One region of the Lysinibacillus sp. GW823-FHT02G10 genome, then DNA from elsewhere that is predicted to be linked to it. Evidence: riboswitches for the same ligand, from Rfam matches in the RefSeq annotation. Region 1 holds a riboswitch; each other region holds the start of a gene.
What was found. A riboswitch is a leader RNA that binds a small molecule or an ion and turns the genes downstream of it on or off. The one in region 1 is predicted to bind S-adenosylmethionine.
Positions count from the first base shown of each region.

Region 2: another riboswitch for S-adenosylmethionine. It lies ahead of AC1RFD_RS14410 (methionine ABC transporter ATP-binding protein); the one in region 1 lies ahead of AC1RFD_RS18675 (cyclase family protein).
Region 3: another riboswitch for S-adenosylmethionine. It lies ahead of AC1RFD_RS16415 (MetQ/NlpA family ABC transporter substrate-binding protein); the one in region 1 lies ahead of AC1RFD_RS18675 (cyclase family protein).
Region 4: another riboswitch for S-adenosylmethionine. It lies ahead of AC1RFD_RS16750 (O-acetylhomoserine aminocarboxypropyltransferase/cysteine synthase family protein); the one in region 1 lies ahead of AC1RFD_RS18675 (cyclase family protein).

Region 1 covers NZ_JBXAJI010000007.1:95,665-100,694, forward strand. The annotation lists gene AC1RFD_RS18665 (Cof-type HAD-IIB family hydrolase) at 1-687, shown strand, start outside; gene AC1RFD_RS18670 (DedA family protein) at 749-1,345, shown strand; gene AC1RFD_RS18675 (cyclase family protein) at 1,376-2,113, opposite strand; SAM riboswitch class I at 2,203-2,308, opposite strand; gene AC1RFD_RS18680 (YuzC family spore coat inner layer protein) at 2,390-2,788, opposite strand; gene AC1RFD_RS18685 (AraC family transcriptional regulator) at 2,909-4,480, opposite strand; gene AC1RFD_RS18690 (ABC transporter substrate-binding protein) at 4,555-5,030, opposite strand, start outside.
Region 2 covers NZ_JBXAJI010000004.1:80,855-85,884, forward strand. The annotation lists gene AC1RFD_RS14405 (methionine ABC transporter permease) at 1-583, opposite strand, end outside; gene AC1RFD_RS14410 (methionine ABC transporter ATP-binding protein) at 573-1,601, opposite strand; SAM riboswitch class I at 1,684-1,787, opposite strand; gene AC1RFD_RS14415 (thioredoxin family protein) at 1,844-2,155, opposite strand; gene AC1RFD_RS14420 (toprim domain-containing protein) at 2,170-2,511, opposite strand; gene gcvH (glycine cleavage system protein GcvH) at 2,603-2,983, opposite strand; gene AC1RFD_RS14430 (arsenate reductase family protein) at 3,065-3,421, opposite strand; gene AC1RFD_RS14435 (acyl-CoA dehydrogenase FadE) at 3,605-5,030, opposite strand, start outside.
Region 3 covers NZ_JBXAJI010000005.1:170,340-175,369, forward strand. The annotation lists gene AC1RFD_RS16405 (pyridoxal phosphate-dependent aminotransferase) at 1-1,003, shown strand, start outside; gene AC1RFD_RS16410 (PPC domain-containing DNA-binding protein) at 1,046-1,549, opposite strand; SAM riboswitch class I at 1,672-1,776, shown strand; gene AC1RFD_RS16415 (MetQ/NlpA family ABC transporter substrate-binding protein) at 1,865-2,695, shown strand; gene AC1RFD_RS16420 (methionine ABC transporter ATP-binding protein) at 2,803-3,828, shown strand; gene AC1RFD_RS16425 (methionine ABC transporter permease) at 3,821-4,492, shown strand; gene AC1RFD_RS16430 (enoyl-CoA hydratase/isomerase family protein) at 4,506-5,030, shown strand, end outside.
Region 4 covers NZ_JBXAJI010000005.1:248,126-253,155, forward strand. The annotation lists gene AC1RFD_RS16740 (homoserine dehydrogenase) at 1-804, opposite strand, end outside; gene AC1RFD_RS16745 (hypothetical protein) at 1,268-1,651, opposite strand; gene AC1RFD_RS16750 (O-acetylhomoserine aminocarboxypropyltransferase/cysteine synthase family protein) at 1,984-3,285, opposite strand; SAM riboswitch class I at 3,402-3,515, opposite strand; gene AC1RFD_RS16755 (glycerol-3-phosphate acyltransferase) at 3,671-4,303, shown strand; gene AC1RFD_RS16760 (DASS family sodium-coupled anion symporter) at 4,499-5,030, shown strand, end outside.

The sequences.
Region 1 (5,030 bases):
ATTCAGCTATTGCAAGAAAAAGGAATCCATCTTGTAGCGGCTACTGGAAGACCCTTATCTATGTGCTATGAGTTAAAAGCGCTGGGGATTGAAACCTTTATTACTGCAAATGGGGCCTATGTGAAACATAAGGATCTTGTCATACATAAAACTCCGATTGCCAAAGAAATTGTCCACAATGTACAGGCGTTTGCACAGGAACAGCAGCATAGCCTAACATTTTTTACAGAGCAGCTATCCATGAATAGCATACAAAGTCCAGTAGCTTTAAGAGCGATGCAAGAAACTTTATCTTTACGGGATTTTCCACATATAAATGAAAAAATTGTAGATGAAGAGGTTTTTCTCATGTGTCTATATGCGGATGAGCTGGCTGAAAAAAGATATACTAGCCAAGTTTCGAATATATTTTTACAGCGTTGGCATCCTTATATTGTGAATGTATTACAGCAGGATGTTTCGAAGTCTATAGCTATTAAAGCGGTGCTTGATCATTTCAATATTGACCCTAAGAATGCGATTGCCTTTGGGGATGGGGATAATGATATTGACATGTTGGAATATGTAGGAGTAGGAATTGCCATGGGAAATGGTAGTAAAGCTCTAAAAAGTGTTGCGAATTTTGTTACAAAGACATCTACGGATGGCGGTATCAATTTTGCTTTACGTCAGCTTCAAGTCATTTAGAGCGCTGAGGCTACACTATATATAGCAGGTAGATTTTAATAAATTTTAGGTGGGATGATTTATGGCACATCACGTGCAGTCTCTAATTGAACATTACGGATACTTTGGAATTATCGTGATTCTAATTGGAGGTATTGTAGGGGTGCCACTTCCTGATGAGGTGTTTCTAACTTATGTAGGCTATAGTGTTTACCGAGAAAGTCTTGAACATATTCCTGCTTTAGTCAGTGCAATGATTGGTGCGGTTGGAGGCATTACCTTAAGTTACTATATTGGTTATCGTTTTGGCTTACCGTTATTGCAGAAATATGGGCCTAAAATTCATATTACAGAGCAAAAAATTGACTTTACGAAAAAGATGTTTACAAAAATAGGACCTACCCTATTATTAATTGGCTATTTTATCCCCGGGGTACGTCATTTGACAGCGTATATTGCGGCTATTAATAATTATCCTTATAGAAAGTTTGCGCTTTTTGCCTATACAGGGGCATTTATCTGGACGTTCACATTTATATCATTAGGAAAGATGCTTGGAGAGAAATGGCGATTTGTTGGATACTATCTGACTCATTATAGTATCTATCTTATCCTTTTATTTATTGTAGGGATGCTCATTGTTTACTTTCTATTCAAAAAAAGAAATGGACAAACATAAAAGTCGGTATACGCTATACCGACTTTTAAGTTATGGCAAAATAGCAAATGAGCGCACAGGGAAGCCAGATGCTTTTTCTGGCTTAGGTACGATATTGAAGATGATAGCGCCTTTCGCAGGTAGCTTGTCCAAATTCGTCATTAGCTCAATTTGATAGGTGTCTTGGTCAAGTACAAAATATTCGCCATCTAGCTTGCCATTTTTACGAAAATCAGCAGCAGAGTCCGTATCGAAAGTTTCATGACCAATTGCGCTTACCTTGCGTTCTTTTAGTAAAAACTGTAAAGCTTCTAAACCCCAGCCAGGGATATGGTTATGTCCATCTGCATCCTTATTACTGAAAGCCTCTTTATCTGGCCAGCGCTTACTCCAATCTGTGCGTAATGCTACAAATGTTCCTGCTTCAATTTCTCCATGCTTGTCCTCAAAATCAAGAATATCTTCAACACTTAATGAAAAATCATGGTTGCTCGCAGCCTCTTGTGATTTATCAATAACAACAAGGGGAAGAACAAGCTCTTTTAGTTCTAATTCTTCTAAGTAGCGAGTATCTCGCACAAAATGAATGGGTGGGTCGATATGTGTGCCATATTGACCAGGGAACGTGAATTGTTGAGCGAAGAAACCGTCCTTATGAGAAAATAACGTTTCAAATTTAGCGTCCTCAAACATAAAAAAATGTGGTGAATTAGGGCCGAATGTATGTGTTAAGTCAACCCACTGTTTCGATTTTAATAATTGCAATGCTTGTAAAAGTTCATTAGACATCGATTTCCCTGCTTTCTGTAAAAATAGTTGTAAATAAAAAGGAGTCCCCTAATAGAAGAGGACTCCTGCTGCAACAACGGTAGTTCTTCTTCTCATCTTCAAGGCTGATCATTTTGCCAATTGGAATTAGCACCATACTGTTAGCTGGTTGCTGAGACTTCATCGGGCCAATCCCTCCGTCTCTCTTGATAAGAAAAGTAATATAAGAATTTTCAGAAATAACAATACAAACACTTTAGCATAGTTTTTTATAGTTTACAAGTTCACTAGGAATTTTCACCAATTCAAATTTAAGGTGACTCCACAACAATCATTATCAATAAGACGTATTCTAAAACTGTCTGGTGTATAGTTTGTTTCAAATTTCATCGTAATGCCTGTTGATGTGATTAATTTTTCAACCTCTGTTTTATTTGAAAGTTGAGCAGCATTCATTAAATCATGTGCGAATTGTTGGGAGCTATCTATTTTATCCGTAAGTAATTGGGCTTGCTGCATCATTGCCTTTATCCGTGATGCTGAAGCTTTTAATTTGTGTGTATCGACAGGTGGAAAAGGATTATTGGTCGGCATTGCTAGATGTTGCGAAAAGGGTCTAATGGCAAAATGATTAGCGATAGGCGATGTTGGATAATGATAGGGATGCACAAAATACGGATAAGGATTGTAATACAAGGTCATTCCTCCTATCCTATAACTGATATCCTATCTTATGTAGCAAAACGGCTTTCGGTGTTATTAGCAGTGCAATGTTTGTCCTAATCATTGAAAAAGGAAGCTAAAGTAAGCTTCCTTTTAGCCAAGTACATTTAAGACATCATCAATTTTTTTACTATGTGATAAAATGCCATAATTCATCCATGTTAAAAAGTCTACTTCATAGACACAGTTGCTTTTAACGGCAGCTAGGTTTTTCCAAGTAGGAGTTTTTAAAATAGCACGTTCCTCATTTTCATAAATGGAATGTTGTTTATCAAAGGTAATAAATAAATGATCAGCATCTAATTGCAACAATTGAGCAAATGTCAGTTGTGCTTTACGTTGATTGTGCGGAATACTCCATACTAGTGAATGTGGCATTAAACCTAAGTCACGATATAAAATGGGGCCCGTATAGCCACATTCAGGACCCGCATATAGAGTAATGCCAATGGCTGAAATACGGAGAAATGCTACACTTTGCCCATAAACAGATTTGCTAAGAATTCCTTTTGCTTGTTGTACTTTATCTTCATATTGTAGGATTACGTCTTGCATCAAGGAGGTTTTTCCTGTTAGATCTGCAATTTTAAATAAAGTAGATTGCCAATTCTCTCCAGGGTGTGAAAGATGGCAGACGGGGGCTACTTCATCTAAGTGCTGAAAGGATTCCCAACGCTCTACACCAGAATCTAACATAATTAAAGTTGGCTTATAGTAAAAGAGTCGATCCATTTCTCTATTTTGTACATCGATATCTGGCACTTTCTGTAGACCTAAATAGTCTTGTTTCCCCCATTTTGAATGACTGAATTGAGCAATTGGCGTAATCCCAAGCGCAACAAAGAAATCTTCTAAGAATGGTGCAAATACACGTATATGGCTGCTTTGATTTCTTCGATATTGTCCTGGAGAGATGCCGACATGTTCCTTAAAGCGACGATTGAAATAATACTCATTATTAAATCCGACAGACTGGCTAATTTCAAATACTCGATCATTTGTTGTCATTAATAAATGCTTAGCTTTTTCAATACGAAGTTTAGTTAAATAGTGAAGAGGAATTTGTCCCGTAATATCTTTAAAAATGCGCGTGTAATTCCATCTTGGTACGTCAGCTAGCTGTGCTAGCTGCTCAACCGTCCACTCTTTTTCAAAATGTTTTTGTAAATGGTTAACGGACTGCTCAACAGATTGGCGATCATTTTTTTTCATCTGCTTGGGTATGGTTTGATGTAAGAGTAATAACATCAGCTCTTGAAAGTGCACATGCTGTTCAAAAATCGTGTGTTCATCCTCCGCTAACCGGTTTTGATAGATGACTTCTAGCAGTCTATGACATTGTGAAAAGGGGAGAAGATGTCGTTCGCTGATACTTGTAAAATGACTATATGAATTTTGACTATTGCTGAGATTGACAATGTTGAATTGTAACTGATAAAAACAAAGGTGTTCACTTTGAATGTGGATACTAACCGTGTTATTTGGCGGAATCAATATGCACTTTTCTTCACTAAAATGAATGGTGTCATGATCTATGGCTAGCTTTCCGCTACCATTCATTACGATAAAAAGTGTATAGAAATCACTACTAATCAATAACTTTTTTGACGGTTGAATTGAATAAGAGATATTTTGTAACGTATAAACATGTGTTAAGTTACCCATTAATAATTCACCCCTTTTTTTGAATTGGCAGAACAACACAAAGAAAGCCCTCATTAAGAGCTTTCTTTGGAAAATTATTTGACGAACCATTTCTCTAAATCATCATACTTTAGCAAGTTGGCTGTGATTGCGCCAGATTGCCAATATGTGCGATCAGCAATATAAACATGCCCATTTTTTACAGCAGGGAGTGTTTTCCATAGTGTACTATCTAACCATTTAATGGCTTCTTGGTTTTCTTTAGACTCCCATGTTCCGTTTGAAGGGAAAAGGATGATATGATCCGCATCTAATTCCGTGATAGCCTCTTCTGATAAAACCTCGTGAAACTCTGTCATATCACGGGCTAATGGATGTGGTGTTAAGCCTGTCTCTGTGTAAATATAGCCAGAGTAGCGATTTTTAATACCAAATAACGCTAATGTATTATCTGCTACATTTAGTCGTACAACAGCAACTGTTTCGTCTTCGATTGATTCATCTAGTTTTGCTTTTAAATCGGAAACACGTTGCTCATATTGATCAACCATTTCTTTTGCTTTATCGGAAA
Region 2 (5,030 bases), on a different contig from region 1:
ATGTCACATCTTGGCGATTTCGCTGGAAGCCGTCTAAGAAAGCTAAGTTACCAAGACCACCTGCACCAATAATTCCTGCCATCGCTGTATATCCTACAAGAGCAACAGCCGTTACAGTGATACCAGAAATCAAAGCTGGTAATGATTCAGGAACCAATACTTTCCAAATAATCGTAGAAGTTTTTGCTCCCATTGAACGGGCTGCTTCAATCACACCTTTATCAATTTCACGTAACGCAATTAATACCATACGAGCATAAAACGGTGCTGCACCGATAATTAAAGCAGGTAACGCCGCATTGGCACCGCGAATTGTACCTAGTAAAAACTTCGTAAATGGAATTAATAAAATAATTAATACGATAAATGGAATGGAACGGAAAATATTAACGAGTGATCCTGTTAAAAAGTTAACGATTTTATTTGCCCATAACTGATTGGGGCTAGTTAAAAATAGAACAATACCAATGACTAACCCAAGAATAAATGTCACAACCGTTGATATAGCTGTCATGTATAAAGTTTCATACGTAGCTTGCCACATATTTTCCCAGTCTACATTCGGAAAGAGATTAGTTAGCATTTTCAATCACCTCCGTCTGTACTTCCACTGTATTTAAATAACGAAGGGCTTCAGTGACGTTTGTCTGAGAGCCATCAATTTGCACAATCAATGTACCATATGCACCATTTTTTGTTTGCGAAATATTTCCGTGAACAATACTTACTTCTACATCAAATTGTTTCACAAGATGTGAGATGACAGGCTGTTCTGTTTTTTCACCAACAAAAATCAATTTGACAAGTTGTCCAGTTGGATAGTTTGTTTTAATTTGTGCTACCGTATCCTGTGTTTCCTTAGTGTCTGTAATTTGAGATACAAACTTCTTAGTAATAGCCGCCTGTGGGGCTTGGAAGACTTGTAATACCTCACCACGTTCCACAATTTCGCCTGCCTCCATCACCGCTACACGATGACAAATTTTGCGGATGACATGCATTTCGTGGGTAATCAGGACGATTGTTAAGCCTAAGCGTTCATTTATATCTACGAGTAAATCAAGAATGGCATCCGTTGTTTCAGGGTCGAGTGCGGATGTCGCCTCATCACATAGTAAAACCTCTGGATTATTCGCTAATGCACGTGCAATTCCTACACGCTGCTTTTGTCCCCCAGAAAGCTGGGATGGATATGCCTTATCGCGCCCTTCTAAGCCTACAAGGGCAATTAATTCCTTCACACGCGCTTCACGTTGAGCCTTTGGGAAGCCTGCGATTTCTAAAGGGAATGCAATATTTTCGGCAACTGTTCTTGACCAAAGTAAATTAAAATGCTGGAAAATCATACTTACCTTTTGTCTAGCTGCTCTAAGTTTTTGCCCTTTTATCGATGAAAATTCTTGATTGTTCACCGTTACTGTTCCTGCTGTCGGTTTCTCTAAACCGTTTAATAAACGAATCATGGTACTTTTACCAGCACCACTATAGCCGATAATGCCAAAAATTTCACCTTTATTAATAGTAAGGTTGACGTCTTTGACTGCCGTTAATTCGCCATTTGCTGTTTTGTATTTCTTTGTAATATTTTGAAGCTGGATCATAGCGAATACTCCTTTTCTCATATAGAAAACCCCTTCACTCACAGACAAGTAGAAGGGGTCACGTATGATACGTTAAACCGTTCTCTCATCTTTCAAAGAAAAATCTTTGGGTGATTTGGCACCTTTTCACATTGTGATGGTTGCCGGGCTTCATAGGGCACTTCCCTCCGCCACTCTTCATAAGAGTTCGATATATTTAATGTTTTAGTAATATATTTGATACTTTACCACGCTAGTAAAGTTCAGTCAATTGATTTTTTTAACAATTCATATAAAAATGGTACGGATTGAAAAGCATAAATCTTTTCTGTCACTTTTCCGCCATCACTGATGAGTAGACATGGAACACTTTCAATTTGATGCTCATAAGCTATGTGTTCCAAAAAGTTGATATTTGCTTTACCAATTTGTAGCTGTGGCAGTAATTGCTCAATAATGGACATCATTTTAGATGCCACTGCACACGTTCCACACATCGGTGTATATAAATAAAATGCAGTTTTCTCTCCCGACTGTTTAGCCGCTTCCCACTGCTCTATTGACCATTCTTCCATTTACTCACGCAACCTTACAAAATATATTCATTATGGATTGAAAAATGTGCACGCAGTAAGATCATTGCTAGCACTTTTCTTGGTGTCGTTTCTACTTCCTTGTATGTTGGCATTGTGCGCAGATGCTCAGCCTCTGGATAATGTCTGTCCATTAATGCACGTAGCTTATCACCAGAAGTATCTGCATCAAAAAAAGTAAATAGCTCACAGCCCTCATAGGGATCCAGTAGTTCTTCTAATTGATGCACACCAATTGTACCATTCGTACATAGTATTGTAACATTCTCATTCAAAATAGGCTCAATTTGTAGCTTATCTGAGCGCCCTTCTACTATCAAGCATTTTCCCTCGAACATTACGCCACCTCCATTTAGAGATCCCCACTTATAAGTCATTATATAACAAAAAACGCCGGTAGTTTCCGACGTTTTTCGATTATGGCTTGTCTTATTCAGCGATCATTTCTTCGTATTGCTCTGCTGTCATTAGTTTCTCAACTTCTGATGCGTCAGCAGGCTCAACAACGATCATCCATGCTTTTTCATATGGTGATTCATTAACGAATTCTGGGCTATCTTCTAAATCTGCATTTACTTCAACTACAGTACCTGAGATTGGTGCATATAATTCAGAAACAGTTTTTACTGATTCTACGCTACCGAATGGATCATCTGTTTTGATTTCGTCGCCAACTTGTGGAAGCTCAACGAATACGATATCTCCTAATTCAGATTGTGCGAAGTGAGTAATACCAATACGTACTTTTCCATCTTCTACTTTTACCCATTCATGTTCTTCAGAGTATCGTAAGTCTTTAGGTGTGCTCATGCAAAAAACCCCTCCATAAATATGTAATATATTCACTTTCAGTGTGCCATACTTCTCCTATAAATACAAGGTTTAATACGGTTATTTCCAAGCTTGCTCAAAATCTACTTCTTTAAAACCTAAAGTAACTTTTTTTCCATCTGTCACGATGGGACGTTTCATTAACATGCCATCTGAAGCAAGTAGCTCAAGCTGCTCATCCTCCGTCATTTCCGCTAACTTGTCCTTTAAGCCAAGCTCACGATATTTCATGCCTGAGGTATTAAAAAATTTCTTCAAAGGCTGTCCACTAGCTTGCCAAATAGCTGTTAGTTCTTCTTTAGTCGGAGGTTGCTCTGCGATATGTACCTCTTCATAGGAAACCTCATGCTCATTTAACCACTTCTGTGCCTTTTTACATGTTGTACATTTCGGATAATGGAAAAATTGAATCGTCATTACAATGCTCCTCTTCTGTCTTTTTCTGTAGTATACCATCATAGTTGTTTTCAATGGTGAACTTCACTCTTTTTTGTAAGTTTATCCACCAGTTGTGCAAATTTATCCGCTCCTTTTACGATTATCCATCTCATATAAAAAACCTAGCTATCTTTTGCAGATAGCTAGGTTAAATTTGCACTATTATACAATATATTTTTCAGCATCAATTAATTTAACGGAAGCCTCACGCTTCTTCGCAATTAAATTGTATGGATTATTACGCGTTAGCTTACGCAGTGCAGATAATGTCATACGGGCTGCATCGCCATCCGCTGAAGCAAGAATTGTGTCTTTTGCTTCTTTTTCGATTTCTGCGAATGCTTCTTGGCAGAAAATTTGTGTGTATAGCAATTTTTGATGTGCTTTTTCAGCACCGTCACGAGCAATTGCTTTTTCTGTACGTAAGACAGCTGATTCCATTGCAAATAATTGGTTAGCTATATTCGCAATGTTTACCAATACTTCTTGCTCTTGATCAAGCTTTGCACCAAAGCGTTGTGCTGCTAATCCTGCAGCTAATACAGCAATCTTCTTGGCATTTTTCACTAAATATTTTTCTTGTGCTAACGGCTCTGTACCGATATCCTCTGGCATTAGCATAAGCAGCTCTTGCTGTAAATTTTGGGCAACTTGTAATAATGGTAGCTCACCCTTTAGCGCCTTTTTCATAAATGTGCCAGGTACAATCATGCGGTTAATTTCGTTTGTACCTTCAAAAATTCGATTAATACGAGAATCACGGTAAATACGCTCTACCTCATATTCAGCCATAAAGCCATAACCGCCATGAAGTTGGACAGCTTCGTCAGCAATATAGTCTAAAGTTTCTGAACCGAATACTTTAGCAATAGAGCATTCAATGGCATATTCAGCAATCGCTCCTGCAATTACTTTACCTTGCTTTTGCTCTTCTAGGCTTAATTGGCTTAAGCGATCCTCAAATAGGCCCACAGTACGATAGTTTAATGATTCTGAAGCATACAATTGAGAAGCCATCGTTGATAATTTTTCTTTTGTCAGATTGAAATCAGAAAGCTTTGTCTTAAACTGCTGACGTTGGTTTGTATACTGAATAGCTAACTCCAATGCACGTTTCGATCCGCCAATTGTGCCCACGCCTAGTTTATATCGACCAATGTTTAAAATATTGAACGCAATGATATGCCCACGACCAATTTCGCCTAATAGATTTTCTACAGGTACTTCGGCATCTTCCAATACTAATGTACGAGTTGATGATGATTTAATCCCCATTTTCTTTTCTTCAGGACCAACTGAAACACCATTGTAGGCACGTTCTACGATAAAGGCGGAGAATTTATCGCCATCAATTTTTGCGTAGACCACAAATACATCAGCAAAGCCTGCATTCGTAATCCACTGTTTTTCACCATTTAAAATATAATGTGTGCCAGCTTCGTTTAATTTTGCAGTAGTTTTTGCACCTAGAGCATCTGAACCTGAACCTGGCTCTGTTAATGCATAGGCAGCGATTAATTCACCTGAAGCAAGCTTAGGTAAATATTTTCTCTTTTGATCTTCATTACCGAATAGAACAATTGGTAAT
Region 3 (5,030 bases), on a different contig from region 1:
TGAAAATCCTCAAAACCACAAATATTCACCATTTAGAGGTCTCGCTGAATTACGCCAAGCTGCTGCGGACTTTTATCAACGTGAATATCAGGTAGAACTAAATCCAGATACAGAGGTAGCGATTCTTGGTGGAACAAAAATTGGTCTAGTTGAGCTACCTTTAGCTGTGTTAAACCCTGGTGACACGATGCTCTTACCAGATCCTGGCTATCCAGATTACCTATCAGGTGTTGTACTAGGAGACGTCAATTTTGAAGTAATGCCCCTTTTTGCTGAAAATGATTTCTTACCTGATTATCATGCATTACCTGATGAAGTGAAAGAAAAAGCAAAGCTTCTTTACTTAAATTACCCGAACAACCCTACAGGTGGTACAGCATCACTTGCGTTTTTTGAAGAGACCGTTCGCTTTGCGAAGGAGCACAATATTATCGTATCACATGATTTTGCTTATGGGGCAATAGGATTTGACGGTAATAAACCATTTAGCTTCCTTCAAGCAAAGGGTGCAAAAGAAGTAGGAGTTGAAATGTATACATTATCGAAAACCTATAATATGGCTGGCTGGCGTATAGGCTTCGCTGTAGGGAATGCCGAGATTATTGCTGCTATTAATCTAATTCAGGATCATCTGTTTTGTAGTCAATTCCCTGCCATTCAACAAGCCGCAGCAGTAGCACTGACGGCTTCCCAGCAATGTGCGGATGAACTACGAGCTACTTATGAGCGTCGCCGCAATGTACTCATTGAAGAAGCTCGAAGAATTGGCTGGCATGTTACGGCTCCAAAAGGCTCCTTCTTCGCATGGCTCCCTGTACCATTAGGCTATACAAGTGAACAGTTTGCTGATCTTTTGCTCGAAAAAGCTGATATCGCTGTAGCAGCAGGTAATGGCTTCGGTCAATATGGTGAAGGCTATGTTCGCGTAGGATTGCTGGTTAGTGAGGAGCGCTTACGTGAAGCAATCCATAGAATCGAGCAATTACAATTGTTTAAAAGATAATGACGCCATATCCTGTAGCTATCCCTAGCTACAGGATTATTACTATTTTTCAATTTTCCTTGGTTGCCCTAAACCATTTTCTAATGGATAAAATTGAACATGACCTGTTTCATCATCCCATTTTCGAATATGTTGAATCCCTTGTACCTCTGCCAACACGATGTCAGCAGTAATAACAGGGTTGCCTCCTTTTATTAAATGCCCACCTGATACAACACCCCATTGATCGCTCATAGAACCATGGAAATGTGTCTCATATCCACCCTCTCGCTTACACACCACACCTGAACCTTGAATAAATTCTAATGGTCCCTCTTTTTCAATCACATCACTAAAACGAACTTGAATTTGAACTGTTGCATCTGGCACTAAATAAACAAAGCTACTTTTTTGAAAGCTGCCAATACAGCTTACAATTGTTGCTGACTCTATACTATTCTCTTCGCAAAGCGCTTCAATTCCTTCAATGATATCTGTTCCCGTTAGAAAACGAGCACTAATAACCTTACCAAATGAACCTATACCATAATTAACTCTTACAGACATTGTTATCCCTCTTTTGCGTCGAAATATTATAATTATATAAAAAATTTAAAAATTATTTATTGACTTACTATACCCTATAAATTATATTAGTTCTATCGGAATTACAAAAAAATATTATAAATCTCTTATCAAGAGTAGCTGAGGGACTGGCCCTATGAAGCTCGGCAACCTCCTTTTTATAGGAAGGTGCTAAATCCTGCAAACGATCTTCGTTTGATAGATAAGAGAGGACATCTTTTCATGAGCCTCTCTTAATTTGTAAGAGAGTTTTTTTATTTTCAAAAAACCGATAAAAACAATCTTGGAGGTATTTTCATGAAAAAGAAAAATAAATTTTTAGTAGGTTTAGCAAGTTTAACATTAGTAGCAGCTTTGGCAGGCTGTGGCTCTAAAGAAGATAGTAAAAGCCAAGCTGAAGGAATTGATGAAAAGAAAATCGTTGTAGGCGTCACTTCTGGTCCACACGAACAAATTGCAGAAGTAGCCGCTAAAGTAGCAAAAGAAAATGGGCTAGAAGTAGAACTAAAATCATTTTCTGACTATGTTTTACCTAATACATCCTTAGCTGAAGGTGATCTTGATGCGAACAGCTATCAACACGAGCCTTTCCTAGATACATTTAATAAAGACCATGATACAGACTTAGTACCAGTGGGCAAGACGATTTTAAATCCAATGGGTATCTACTCAGAAAAATATAAATCCTTTGATGACATTCCTGACGGTGCAACGTTTGGCTTACCAAATGACCCAACGAATGGAGCACGTGCCCTCTTTGTTTTACAGGAAGCTGGCTATATTAAGTTAAAAGAGGGTGCAGACTTAACAGCCTCGATCCGTGATGTAGAAGAAAACAAAAAGAATTTAAAATTCATTGAATTAGAGGCAGCTCAAATTCCTAAACAACTTAGTGAAGTAGATGTAGCAGCTATTAATACAAACTTTGCACTAGAGGCTGGCATTAACCCTAAAGATGACTCTATTTTATTGGAATCTACTGATTCTCCATACGTGAACTATATTGTTGTACGTGCTGAAAATGAAAATGATCCAACAATTAAAAAGTTCGTTGAGGCTTACCAATCTGACGAAGTGCGTCAATTCATCGAAGAGGAATTCAAAGGTTCTGTAATCCCTAGCTGGTAATATGTTCAGAAAGCTTCTATAAAGCCGAAGAATCTGCTGAAATTCCCCAATGGGAAGACGAGCAGATTCTTGCTTTTTAGAAGGTTGAGAAAGGAGCAAACAATCGCATGATTCAATTACAAAATATCTCAAAAGAATTTAAATCGAAAAAAGGCATCATAAAAGCTGTGGATGGCATCAACCTTCACGTAAAAAAGGGACAAATTCATGGTGTAATCGGCTATAGTGGTGCTGGTAAAAGTACACTCATTCGTTGCGTTAATCTACTAGAACGTCCTACAGCAGGAAAAGTAGTGATAGACAATGTAGACATTACGACCCTTTCTCTTCACAAATTACGTCAAACACGCCAAAAAATCGGGATGATCTTCCAGCACTTTAATCTCTTAAAAACAGCAACAGTTTACAATAATATTGCAGTTCCCTTAAAGCTACTAGGCTATAAAGAGGCGGAAGTAAAAAACCGAGTAGCTAAGTATGCTGAAATTGTCGGTTTAACAGATAAACTAGATAGTTACCCAAATCAACTTTCAGGTGGTCAAAAACAGCGTGTGGCTATTGCACGTGCCTTAGCACAGGAACCAGAGATTTTACTTAGTGACGAAGCAACAAGTGCACTTGATCCTGAGACAACGGAAGCCATTCTTGAATTGTTGTTAAAAATTAATCGTGAATTAGGCATTACGATTCTGCTCATCACACATGAAATGAATGTAATTCAAAAAATTTGCGATGAGGTTTCTGTTCTAGAATCAGGGAAAGTTGTGGAATTTGGCACAGCGATTGAACTTTTTGCGAAACCGAATCACCCTACAACGCGAAAGTTTTTGAATACAATTTCACAACGTAATTTATCCCCTTCTCTTATTGAGCAATTAAATGTTTCAGGAAGTGTAATCCGTTTAACATTCCTTGGTGAAAGTACTGGTAAGCCATTATTAGCAGAAGTCACTAAGGTATATGATGTGCAACCAAATATTTTAACAGCTAATATTATTGAATTAAAAAACGGTATTGTCGGCAATATTGTGGTGCATTTACATGGCGAAACGCAGATTGTCCAAAAGGCGTTAACGTATTTTTCAGAAAATGGCGTGGCAGTGGAAGAATTAGGAGGTGCGTTCAATGAGTAGTATCCAAAGCTTCTTTACAGATTGGTCAGATGTTATTGGCAAAGCAATTATCGAAACATTTCAAATGGTCGGAATTTCATTATTTTTCTCCATTCTGATTGGCATTCCATTAGGGCTATTAATCGTTTTAACACGACCAGGACAATCCTTTGAAAATAAATTTTTCTATCAGTTTTTTAATCTATTTATCAATATTGTTCGCTCTGTTCCATTTATCATTTTACTATTCTTCATCTTACCTTTTACCAAGTTAATTGTAGGTACAACAATTGGTGTTAAAGGTGTAATCGTTCCACTAGTTGTTTACACAGCTCCTTATATTGCACGACTGATGGAGTCTGCGCTTTTAGAAGTGGATTCCGGAGTAGTAGAAGCCTACACAGCCATGGGTATTAAACGTCGCCATATCATTTGGCATGTCCTATTACGTGAAGCGCGACCATCTATTATTTTAGGCTTAACAATTGCCACAATAGGATTAATTGGTGCAACAGCAATGGCAGGAATGGTTGGTGCTGGCGGTTTAGGTGACCTTGCCTATCGTTATGGTCATTTGCGCTATGAGGTTGATGTGATGTATGCAACTGTCTTTATCTTAATCATCCTTGTGCAGAGCATTCAATCCATTGGTAACCGCTTCGCCGCGAAGTTGAAAAAAGATTAAGAGGAGAATGAAGATGACAAACGAAATTTATGTAGAGAAAAATGGCTATATTGCAACGTTAGTATTAAACCGCCCGGATAAACGGAATTCTTTATCAAGGGCAATGTTTCAAGCCTTAGTAGACCAACTAGAGCTGCTCCGTATAGATTCTTCCATCAAACTTTTAATTGTTCGCGGTGTCAATGAAGTAGCCTTTTCTTCTGGTGCAGATATTAGCGAGTTTTTAGATGTTCGTTATGCTACAGACAATGCCAAAGCCTATAATGAATTGGCTCTAAAGGCGATCGATGCTCTCTATAAATTTCCACACCCGACAATTGCTATGATTCAGGGCTTAGCAATTGGTGGTGGCTTAGAGTTAGCAAATGCTTGTGATTTTAGAATAGCAACGCCTAAGAGTAAGCTAGGCATTACCGCTGCAAACATAGGTATTGTCTATAATTTAGAAAGCACGAAACGTCTCATCAATATTGTTGGTGTCGCTAAGGCAAGGGAAATTTTGTACACAGCTACTATTTTTACAGCTGAAGAAGGAAAA
Region 4 (5,030 bases), on a different contig from region 1:
AACTAGTTGAGGACCTACTTTTGCAATAATCTTACCGTCAGCTAGTTTTTCCACCTCAGCAACATGGCGGTAACGAAGACCCTTTTCACATGCTTCATGAACCTGTTCAGCAGAGATACTATCGATCCCAATTACCTCTACATCTGACCAGTCAGGCTGCTCACCAAAAGCTAAGGCACTTAATATCATTAATTTTTTAAATGCATCCTGCCCAGATATATCATTATATGGATCTGCTTCGGCATAACCTAAGCCTTGTGCCTCTTTTAAAGCTGTTTCGAACGACCAGCCCTGTGCACGCATTTTTGTTAAAATATAATTACATGTGCCATTTAAGACACCTTGTATACGACTTACATCATTTACAAGTAAGATATTTTTCATTGTTTTTATAACAGGTACGCCACCAGCGGTAGTAGCCTCATAGCCTACAAAAACGCCATTAGCTTTTGCAAGATCCTGCAACTCCAAGCCTCGTTTGGCAAACATCACTTTATTGGCAGTAATAACATGACATTTATGTTCCACCGCTCGCTTTAAATAACTGTATGCAGGTTCTTCGTTCACAATTGCTTCAAACACTACCTGCATACCTGGCTCTGCTAAGACTTCATCCATACTTGTTGTCATTAAATGTGCTGTGCCTGGGACACGTTCACGACTAGCATCTGTCACTAAAATCTTCGCTACCTCTAATTCAATACCTAATTTATTTTTTAGCTCTTCTCGTTTTTCATTTAAAATATGGTAAATCCCCTGACCTACCGTTCCAAATCCTAAAATCGCTGCCTTTATAGTTGCCATTCTTGTTATTCCCTCCAACTTACATTCCGCAGTTTCATTAAAGCTAATTTTCCATGGGGTTGTGTCATGACAATTTGACACCCACCGCAGTCTTTAGCCAACAACTCTCTTTGTATGAGTTTCGCTATTTCTATATGTGTTAGGACACACACAAATTCAAATAATTCAAAATTTAACTTAAAGAAAATTGTAACGCAAATACACGCTTTGCACAAGAAAAATCTTTCTAGGAAGGACATTTGTTTTCTCTAGATGTGCAAAAGAAATCGGTTTCATTCCCTTTATTATACGTTTTATTAATCAATCTATAAGATTTGAACAAATATTGACTATTTACATTTCAATATATGAATGTCTTTCTTCTATTATATATATGTATGCTCAGACACTCATAACAATCCCTTTAAAGAAAAAACTCATTCCCTGTAGCAGCAGAGAATGAGCTTAAAAATATGAGGGGGTTTTAACTTGCTTTTGAAAGCAATTGATAACGATATTGTGCTAAAGCTTGTTGAACAAGACTAATCTCTTCTTCTGTAAAATTTGGTATTGCATACGTACGTTCCACTAATTGAAATGTACCATACTTCAAGTAAAACTCTGTTGCAGGAAGTGAGATATGGCTCACACCGTACTGTTCATATGCCTCAAATACTTCCTTTACAGTAAAGTCCTTTTCAGTAAAAACATGTTCTTGAAATGCTGTATGACCAAATACTTCCTGCCATTTTCTTTCGACTGATGTAAGAAGGTGTTGAATGGATTTATTGTTGACAAATACATGCCCTTCATTTAGCTCATATATTAGATAGGATACAATGTTTTGCGCACTATAGATGTTACCCATTTTAAACACTCCTTTATCATCAGTTTTTGGGAAGAGTAATCACTGGCTAGGCAACTACTCTTCTATATATTCAAAAGTGGGGGAGCACTTATGAAAACATTTACCTTTTTTAAAAAAATTTTCGTACTGTTAACTTATTTCCTAGTATATAACATGGATTTAATAAAGTCAATAATACATATAAAATTACTTGGTATTATTTTTTATAAGGTTCTGATAATTAACGGGTGCAGTAATAGATTGATGTAGCAACGTTTAACGCATTACCAAATGAGGCTAATCGAATGAGAAAATACGTTAACGTCACAACATCTTACCATTTTCTTTAAACTTTAAGCTTCTACTGTTTGTTCAGTTGTTGTAGCCTGTGTAATGGCTTGATCTAAATCAGCAATAATATCCTCTACTGCCTCTAAACCGATGGATAAGCGAATGAGCGACTCGGTTACACCAGCTTGAACTAATTCGTCTGCTGATAGTTGCTGATGAGTAGTGGAAGCTGGATGAATAATTAATGACTTTGCATCACCTACATTTGCTACATGTGAAAATAATTTCACGCTATCAATAAGCTTTCGCCCAGCTTCTCGTCCACCCTTTATGCCAAATGTAAGCACTGAACCGAAGCCATTTCTTAAATATTTTTTTGCTAACTCATGTGTCGGAAAATCTTCTAGGCCATTATAATTTACATACTCCACAGATGGGTGGTTTTGTAAATACTCAGCCACTGCCAATGCATTTTCATTGTGTTTAGGGATACGCAGATGAAGCGTTTCTAACCCTTGCAATAAATTAAAAGCAGCATCAGCACTTAATGTTGGACCAAAATCACGTAATAATTGTACACGTAGCTTTGTAGCAAAGGCAGCAGAAGCTGTATCAATTCCATAACGTAGACCATGGTAAGAGGCATCTGGTTCAGTAAAACCAGGGAATCGACCGCTAGTCCAATCAAACTTACCAGCGTCTACAACAACGCCCCCTAAAGTTGTACCATGACCTCCTATCCATTTAGTTGCTGAATGAACTACAACATCTGCGCCGTATTCAATAGGTGTAGAACCGTAAGGAGAAGCGAACGTGCTGTCAATAATTAATGGTAGACCATTATCATGTGCAATTTTAGCTACTGCCTCAATATCTAAAACCTTTAAACTTGGATTACCATAAACCTCTGCAAAGACAGCTTTTGTTTTATCAGTAATCGCTGCTTTGAAATTCTCTGGGTTTGTTTCATCTACAAAAATTGTTTTAATACCATAGTTTGGCAATGTGTTAGCAAATAAATTATACGTACCACCATATAAAGAACTAGCTGCTACTATCTCATCACCAGCTCCAGCTAGATTTAAAATGGAAAATGCGATAGCTGCTGCACCAGATGAAAGTGCTACTGCTGCTGTTCCACCTTCCAATAAAGCCACACGTTTTTCAAACACATCAACTGTTGGGTTGGTAATTCGTGTGTAAATGTTCCCTGCTTCCTCTAAGGCAAAAAGACGTTGCGCATGAGCAGTGTCTTTAAATACGAAAGCAGTTGAGCGATAGACTGGAACTGTGCGAGAACCCGTCACTGGGTCTGGCTCTTGACCACCATGCAACAGCAATGTTTCTGGTTTAAAATTTGTCATTGTGTACCTCCAAATGGTTATTTTTTTACGATGGTACCGGAGATGAGGAGGATTTTTCTGTAGAAAACAAAAACCCTCTTCAGCTAAGAAGAGGGTTGCGGTTGCAAGTTTTCCTCCCCTTATCTGCCAGATCCAAGTAAGAATCTGTAGGAATTAGCACCTTAGTAAGCTCATTGCTTACTGGTTGCCGGGCATCATAGGGCCTATCCCTCCGCCGCTCTTGATAAGAGTATGAGATTCAATTTCCATCGTTGTTACACAGTATAAACATAGAGTTTTTTTCTGTCAACAAGTAAATTTTATTTTTTCCGAAACTTCTGTCTGCTCTTATACGTAATATGAACGCATACACTATTTTAGAAAAAATTTTGAGAGGAGTATTTTTATGGTAAAGGCCGTGATCATTTTTCTTATGATTGGCTATTTAATAGGCTGTATTCACGGCTCTAAAGTGGCTCAATTTTTATCGGGGGTTGATTTAAAAAAGGCTGGCCACGGTAATGCTGGTGCCTCTAATGCTACTCTTTCCCTTGGCTGGAAGTATGGCGTTTTAGTAGCCCTCATCGATATAGGCAAAGGCGTTGTCGCTATTATAGGTGCGCATTTTTATCTAGGGGACGCCATTCATTTAACAGAAGAACAAATTTGGCTGCTTACTTATATTATGGCTGCTGGGGTTATTTTAGGTCATAATTTCCCCTTCTACATGGGCTTCAACGGCGGGAAAGGAACGGCCTCCATCATTGGTATTTTACTTGCTGTTGATTGGAAGATTGGTTTATTTGCACTTATTTTATTTGTTATTTTATCCTTTGCAACAAATTATTTAATTGTAGGTGTTCTAGAATTTTATCTCGTGTTTTGTACAGTAACTTATTTATGGATTCCTGGCATTGGCCCAACCATTATAGCTCTTCTTCTTTTTGGCATAGCCATCATCCTGCACCTCGAAAATATTAAACGATTAGTCAATGGAACAGAGCCTAAAGTAACATCTGCCTTTAAGAAAAAGAAATAATATTTAATGGATATTTTTGTATTTTTTGTGACCGTATTTTTTCTCTTTATCTACTCATATTGCTGTAAAAAACACCATTTTCACATAGATTTTTTTCTACAATAAAATAGACATATTCTTATCTCAATAAAACATTATACAGGCCGATGTTATGGATAATAATCGTCATTTTTATCGTAGAAAGGATGAGAAAATATGTCTTCACCAAAGCAAGCAGCTACAAAACTTAATTTAAAGCCACTATGGATTGGCTTGGCATTCGCGTTACTAATCATTATTACCTTCTTACCTAACAATGGTGATTTACCTATAGCTGGGCAACGAGCTTTAGCCATTTTAGCTTTTGCAGTCATCCTTTGGGTTACAGAGGCCGTTTCATATCCTGTGAGCTCGGCCATGATCATTGCACTAGTAACTGTTTTACTAGGACTCGCTCCGTCAATGGATAATCCAACTACAGAGCTAGGAACAGCTAGCGCATTAAAATTATCTTTAAGTGGCTTTAGTAATTCTGCCGTTGCTTTAGTAGCAGCAGCTCTTTTTCTAGCGGCAGCAATGCAAATTACTAATCTACATAAACGACTTGCACTTTGGATTCTTTCACTGGTAGGAACGAAAACAAAAGCTATCGTATTTGGCGCTATTTTAGTGTCTATCGTCCTCGCATTTTTTGTACCTTCTGCTACAGCACGAGCTGGCGCGGTAGTACCGATATTGCTTGGAATGG